Regions from separate parts of the Actinoplanes sp. 13 genome, predicted to be linked through region 3. Evidence: predicted binding sites of a transcription regulator. Region 3 holds the regulator's gene; each other region holds the start of a gene.
The links. Region 3 encodes HrcA, which represses chaperone genes, less so after heat shock. Its sites were predicted from a motif close to GGTTNGCACNCTCNNNNNGAGNGTGCNAACC; they were not measured.
Positions count from the first base shown of each region.

Region 1 (2,265 bases), on a different contig from region 3:
TTGAGGCCGACCTCCTCGCTGATGACGGCGCCACCGGTCAGGATGGCGATGTCCTCCAGCATGGCCTTGCGGCGGTCACCGAAGCCCGGGGCCTTGACGGCAACGGACTTGAAGGTGCCACGGACCTTGTTGACGACCAGGGTGGCCAGCGCCTCGCCCTCGACGTCCTCGGCGATGATCACCAGCGGCTTGCCCGACTGCATGACCTTCTCGAGGACCGGGAGCAGGTCCTTGACCGCGGAGATCTTGCTGTTCGCGATCAGGATGTAGGGGTCGTCGAAGACGGCCTCCATGCGCTCGGCGTCGGTCATGAAGTACGCCGAGATGTAGCCCTTGTCGAAGCGCATACCCTCGGTGAGCTCGAGCTCGAGGCCGAAGGTGTTGCTCTCCTCGACGGTGATGACGCCTTCCTTGCCGACCTTGTCCATGGCCTCGGCGATGATCTCGCCGACCGTGGAGTCACCGGCCGAGATGGACGCGGTGGAGGCGATCTGCTCCTTGGTCTCCACGTCCTTGGCGAGCTGCGAGAGCGCCTCGGAGACGCTCGTGACCGCAGCCTCGATGCCCCGCTTCAGGGCCATCGGGTTCGCGCCCGCAGCGACGTTGCGCAGGCCCTCGCGGACCAGCGCCTGAGCCAGGACGGTCGCCGTCGTCGTGCCGTCACCGGCGACGTCGTCGGTCTTCTTGGCGACCTCCTTGACCAGCTCAGCGCCGATCTTCTCGTACGGGTCCTCGAGCTCGATCTCCTTGGCGATGGATACACCATCGTTGGTGATCGTGGGGGCGCCCCACTTCTTCTCGAGAACCACGTTGCGGCCCTTGGGGCCGAGGGTCACCTTGACCGCGTCGGCGAGCTGGTTCATGCCCCGCTCGAGGCCCCGACGAGCCTCCTCGTCGAATGCGATGATCTTGGCCATACGGCGTTGTCCTCCCGGACATCCGCGGTGCCGGGCCTGCTCGGCCCCGCTCTCCGCACGTTGAGGAACGACTGCGGACGTCACCACCTGGCGATGTGACGTCCTCAGGCCGAGCCGGATAGCCCGCGACGACCGGCTCCGTGCCGCAGCGCCGATGGCGGCGCCGTGACCGGAACCCCACCGTCCCGACCTGCTTGGCACTCACTGGGCGCGAGTGCCAATCACTTGTTTAGCACTCCCCGGTGGCGAGTGCAAGAAACCCCATCTTCTCGCGAAACCCCGCGACCGGCCCCGGTTTCCTTGCAAAGATCTTGAAGGCCTGGTCACGACCGGTTTACGTCAACCGGGTTGCCGCTCGTCACACCGGGCGGTATGGAGTACGGCATGGACAACTGGACGGTTCGACGAGTGACCACGGCCGACGCGGGGCGGATGCGCGCGCTGCGCCTGGAGATGCTCGCCGACAGCCCGCTGGCCTTCCTGGAAACGCTGGCGCAGGCGGCCGCCCGGCCGCACGAGAGCTACCGGCAGCGGATCGCCCAGTCCGCCAGCGGCCCGGACACCGCCCAGTTCATCGCCGACCCGGGCGGGCCGCTGATCGGGCACGCCGGCGGCGCCACGGTGCCGGACGAGCCGGACTGCACGGTGGTCTTCGCGGTCTACCTCACGCCCGCCTACCGCGGCGGCAAGGTGCTGGCCCACCTCATCGACGCGGTGGCCGACTGGTCGGCGGCGTCCGGGCGCACCGAGCTGATGCTGGAGGTGGTGGTCGGCAACGACCGGGCCGTCCGGGCGTACGAGAAGCTCGGCTTCGCCGACACCGGCCTCCGGCTGGCCCACCCCACCGTGCCCGGACTGGCCGAGCTGCAGATGCGCCGGCGGATCTGATGAGGCCGGCGGTCCGCAGCGTCCTCACCGCCCTCAACGGCACGACCGCCGCCGGGCTCCTGCTCGCCAAGGTCGCCGGGGCGCGGATCAGGCGCGGCCGCGACGGCGTGCTGATCGCCGAGGGATACCGGCTGCAGGTCCCCCGGAACACCTGCTTCACCGTCGGCTCGGTGATCCTCACCAAACGGTCCGCCGACTGGCTGCTCGCCGAGGAGCGGGCCCGCCTGCTGACCCACGAGTGCCGTCACGCCGGCCAGTACGCCGTTCTGGGCCCGCTCTTCTGGCCCGCGTACTGGCTCGCCTGCGGCTGGTCGATCGCGCTCACCAGGTCGTACGGCGTGCGGAATTTCTTCGAGAAGCACGCCGGGCTGCTGGACGGTGGTTATCCCGAGGAGCTCCCGCTGCGCCCGTGGGCGCAAAAAGCCCTGCGCAGGCGGTAGGGGAAGTTTGGTCGGGAGGA
Region 1 is NZ_JBVYOQ010000014.1:8,902-11,166, reverse strand. Features, by position in the region: gene groL (chaperonin GroEL) at 1-917, opposite strand, end outside; gene AC0NH5_RS24925 (N-acetyltransferase family protein) at 1,302-1,805, shown strand; gene AC0NH5_RS24920 (hypothetical protein) at 1,805-2,245, shown strand.
Region 1: groL (chaperonin GroEL) is a predicted target of HrcA. The motif match lies at 1,110-1,140, and genes of this name have one in related genera.

Region 2 (2,265 bases), on a different contig from region 3:
CCGGTCGCGATCGCCAGGTCCTGCAGGATCGCCTTGCGGCGGTCACCGAAGCCGGGCGCCTTCACCGCGGCGACCTTGACGGTCTTCCGCAGCGAGTTGACCACCAGCGTGGACAGGGCCTGGCCCTCGACGTCCTCCGCGACGATCAGCAGCGGCTTACCGGTCTGCAGCACCTTCTCCAGCAGCGGGAGCAGCTCCTCGATGCTGGAGATCTTCTGGGTGGTGAGGAGGATGTGCGCGTCCTCCAGCACCGCCTCCTGCGACTCGGCGTCGGTCACGAAGTTCGGGGAGATGAAGCCCTTGTCGAACTGGAGACCCTCGGTGACCTCGAGCTCGGTCTGCAGCGCCGAGCCCTCCTCGACGGTGATGACACCGTCGCGGCCGACCCGGTCCATCGCCTCGGCGATCAGCTCGCCGATGGTGGCGTCCTGCGCCGAGATGGTGGCCACGTTGGCGATCGCCTTGTGGTCGGCGACCTCGACGGCCTTCGCCAGCAGCGCCTTGGACACGGCCTCGGCGGCCTGGTCCATGCCCCGCTTGAGACCGATCGGGTTGGCACCGGCGGTCACGTTGCGCAGGCCCTCACGGACCAGCGCCTGAGCGAGCACGGTGGCCGTGGTGGTCCCGTCGCCGGCGACGTCGTTGGTCTTGGTCGCCACCTCCTTGACCAGTTGGGCGCCAAGGTTCTCGTACGGGTCGGTGAGCTCGATCTCCTTGGCGATGGTGACGCCGTCGTTGGTGATCGTGGGAGCGCCGAACTTCTTGTCCAGGACGACGTTGCGGCCGCGCGGGCCGAGGGTGACCTTGACCGTGTCGGCGAGCGTGTTGACGCCGTGCTCCAGCAGGTGCCGGGCGTCGTCGGAGAAACTCAGGATCTTCGCCATTTATGGTCCCTTCACGCACTACCGCCCCGGTCCGGAAGACTCCGGGCCGAGGCGGTCAGCACTGTCAGTAGGTCACTTCTCGATGACCGCGAGGACGTCACGGGCGGAGAGCACCAGGTACTCCTCGCCGGCGTACTTGACCTCGGTGCCGCCGTACTTCGAGTAGAGGACCACGTCGCCGACGCTCACATCGAGCGGAACGCGGTTGCCCTTGTCGTCGATCCGGCCGGGGCCGACAGCGAGGACGGTGCCCTCCTGCGGCTTCTCCTTGGCGGTGTCGGGGATCACGATGCCCGACGCCGTCGTGGTCTCGGCCTCGTTCGCCTGGACCACGATGCGGTCCTCGAGCGGCTTGATCGCAACCTTGGTCGCGGTAGTCACGGGCATACCCTCCTGGGTACAGGTTTCGCCGGCCTTGAACCAGGCCGGTCTGATGCCTCATGCCACCGGGCGGGGCCGTCGTCGCGGGTGCCGGTCCGCCTGGTGCCTAACCGCCACGGACGGGCCGGGCGGCTGGCACCCTCATGTTGAGAGTGCTAACCGGAGACTATTCCGGAACTAGCACTCCGTCAACCAGAGTGCCAACCTGTCACGCCGTGGAGAATGCCTGGTGTGACCCCTGAGTTGCTGTCGCAGTTACGTTCCCCGGAAGGGACGGAAGCCCTGGCCGTGGCGGCGCAGGTCGGCGGCGGTGAGCCGCTCGCCGCCGCCTCGGCCGTCCGGGCCCGGGGCATCGGCGCGGAGCTCGCCGCGGCCGCCTTGACCCAGGCTAGTTTGCGCGGGCGCGCGGCGATGAAGTTCGGCCCGGACGCGGCTCAGATGTTCTTCACCCGGGCCGGGCTGGAGCAGGCGACGCGAGCCGTGGTGGCGGACCGCCGGGCGGCGCGCCTGGCGGCGGCGGGGGTCCGGACCCTGGCCGACCTGGGCTGTGGGCTGGGCTCCGACGCGCTGGCGGCGGCCCGGCAGGGCATCCGGGTGTACGCGGTGGAAGCCGACCCGCTGACCGCGGCCCTGGCGGCGGCGAACGCGGAGGCCGCCGGGCTGTCCCACCTGGTCACCGTGACCTGCGCCGACGCCACCACCGTCGAGGTGGAGCGGTACGACGCGGTCTTCTGCGACCCGGCCCGGCGACAGGCCGGCCGGGGCCGGGTGTTCGACCCCAAGGCGTACTCGCCGCCCTGGGACTTCGTGGCCGGGCTGGCCGGCCGGGTGCCGCTGACGGTTCTGAAACTCGCCCCCGGCATCGACCACGCCCTGCTGCCGGGCGGCGCCGAGGGGGAGTGGGTGAGCGTCGGCGGCGACCTGGTCGAGGCCGCCTTCTGGTGCGGCCCGCTGGCGGCCGCGCCCCGCCGGGCCACCCTGATCGGCACGGACGTCGCCG
Region 2 is NZ_JBVYOQ010000021.1:63,239-65,503, reverse strand. Features, by position in the region: gene groL (chaperonin GroEL) at 1-884, opposite strand, end outside; gene groES (co-chaperone GroES) at 957-1,271, opposite strand; gene AC0NH5_RS31235 (class I SAM-dependent methyltransferase) at 1,488-2,265, shown strand, end outside.
Region 2: groES (co-chaperone GroES) is a predicted target of HrcA. The motif match lies at 1,396-1,426, and genes of this name have one in related genera.

Region 3 (2,265 bases):
TGGTGGGGCCTGGGGCCGGGCGCGCACTCCCACGTCGGCGGCGTCCGCTGGTGGAACGTCAAACATCCGACGACGTACGCCAAACGCCTCGCCGCCGCCGAGTCGCCGGGACTGGCCCGGGAGTTCCTTACCGAGGAGGACCGGCACATGGAGGACGTGATGCTGCGCGTCCGCCTGCGCGACGGCATCCCGCTGACCAGGGTCGACCCGGCCGGGGCCGCCCAGGCCCTCGCCGGTGGCCTGCTGGAGCGCGGCGCCTATGAGGAGGGCAACCTGGTGCTCACGCTGCGTGGCCGTCTGCTGGCCGACGCGGTGATTCGAGACGTGCTCTGACCCTTTCGATCATCGCGCAGCCGCCACCAGCGACGTAGACTGGCACTCTATTAGCGGGAGTGCCAGCGGAAGCCAACGCCGGGGAGGGGTCGAATGAGTCTCGATGACCGCAAGCTCGAAGTGCTGCGCGCCATCGTCGAGGACTACGTCGAGACCCGCGAGCCCGTCGGCAGCAAATCCCTCGTCGAGCGCCACCAGCTCGGCGTCTCTCCGGCCACCGTCCGCAACGACATGGCCGTGCTGGAGGAGGAGGGCTACATCCGGCAGCCGCACACCAGTGCCGGCCGGGTGCCCACCGACGCCGGTTACCGGCTGTTCGTCGACCGCCTCACCCGGATCAAGCCGCTCAGCCCGGCCGAGCGCCGCGCGATCGAGCGGTTCATGATCGGCGTGGTCGACCTCGACGATGTGGTCCATCGCACGGTCCGCCTGCTGGCCCAGCTGACCCGGCAGGTCGCCGTCGTGCAGTACCCGAGCCTGTCCCGCTCCGCTGTTCGCCATCTGGAACTCGTGCCGATCTCCACGACCCGGCTGACGCTCGTGATGATCACCGATACCGGCCGTGTCGAGCAGCGCCTGGTCGAGATGCCGGCGCCGGTGGAGCCCGACGTGGTCTGGGAGCTGCGCCGCCGGTGCAACGAGAGACTCGCAGGTCAGAAGCTCGCCGACACCCCGCCGCTGGTGCAGAAACTGGTGGAGGAGTGCGCGGCCGAGCGCCGTGGGGAGATGGCCTGTCTCGCCACCGTGCTCCTCGAGACACTGGTCGAGCGCAGTGAGGAACGGCTCGCGCTCGCCGGTACAGCCAACTTGACACGCGGGGGTGTGCTGGACTTCCAGGGCACGTTGCGCCCCGTCCTCGAAGCCCTCGAGGAAGAGGTCATCCTGCTCAAGCTCATCGGCGATCTGGAACCCAGCACCACCCGGGTCCGGATCGGCGACGAGAACGAGATCGACAACCTGCGTTCGGCATCCGTGGTCAGCAGCGGTTACGGACCGGGTGCGACGATCGTTGGTGGGCTCGGTGTACTGGGCCCCACCCGCATGGACTACCCGGGCACCATCGCTACTGTTCGTGCAGTGGCACGGTACGTTGGCGACCTGTTGGCACAGAATTGACGGATTCGCGCAGACATTGAGGACTCCAAACCCCGTGGCCAAGGACTACTACGGAATTCTCGGCGTCAGCCGGGAAGCCACCGACGACGAGATCAAGCGCGCCTACCGCAAACTGGCTCGGCAGTACCACCCGGACATCAACCCGGACCCCGAGGCGCACGAGAAGTTCAAAGAGATCAACGCGGCGTACGAGGTCCTCTCCGACGACCAGAAGCGGCAGATCGTCGACCTGGGCGGTGACCCCCTGGCGCCCGGCGGCGGCGCGGGCGGCGGCCCCGGCGGCGCCGGACCGTTCGTCGGCTTCCAGGACATCATGGACGCGTTCTTCGGCACCGCGGCCGGCGGCGGCTCGCGCGGACCGCGCCCGCGCACCCGGCCCGGCGCCGACGCCATCCTGCGCCTCGAACTCGACCTGGTGGAGACCGCCTTCGGCGTGGAAGCGCCGATCACGGTCGACACCGCGGTCCTCTGCACCCAGTGCTCCGGTGCCGGCACCGCACCCGGCACCCACCTGGCCACCTGCGAGGTCTGCGCCGGCCGCGGCGAGGTGCAGTCGGTGCAGCGCACCTTCCTCGGCCAAGTCGTCTCGTCGCGCCCCTGCCAGAACTGCCAGGGCCACGGCACCGTCATTCCCAGCCCCTGCCCCACCTGCGCCGGCGACGGCCGCATCCGCACCCGCCGCTCGCTCACCGTGAAGATCCCGGCCGGCGTCGAGGACGGCATGCGCATCCGCCTGGCCCAGCAGGGCGAGGTCGGCCCCGGCGGCGGCACCGCCGGCGACCTCTACGTGGAGATCCACGAACGGCCCCACGACGT
Region 3 is NZ_JBVYOQ010000019.1:56,289-58,553, forward strand. Features, by position in the region: gene hemW (radical SAM family heme chaperone HemW) at 1-333, shown strand, start outside; gene hrcA (heat-inducible transcriptional repressor HrcA) at 427-1,449, shown strand; gene dnaJ (molecular chaperone DnaJ) at 1,484-2,265, shown strand, end outside.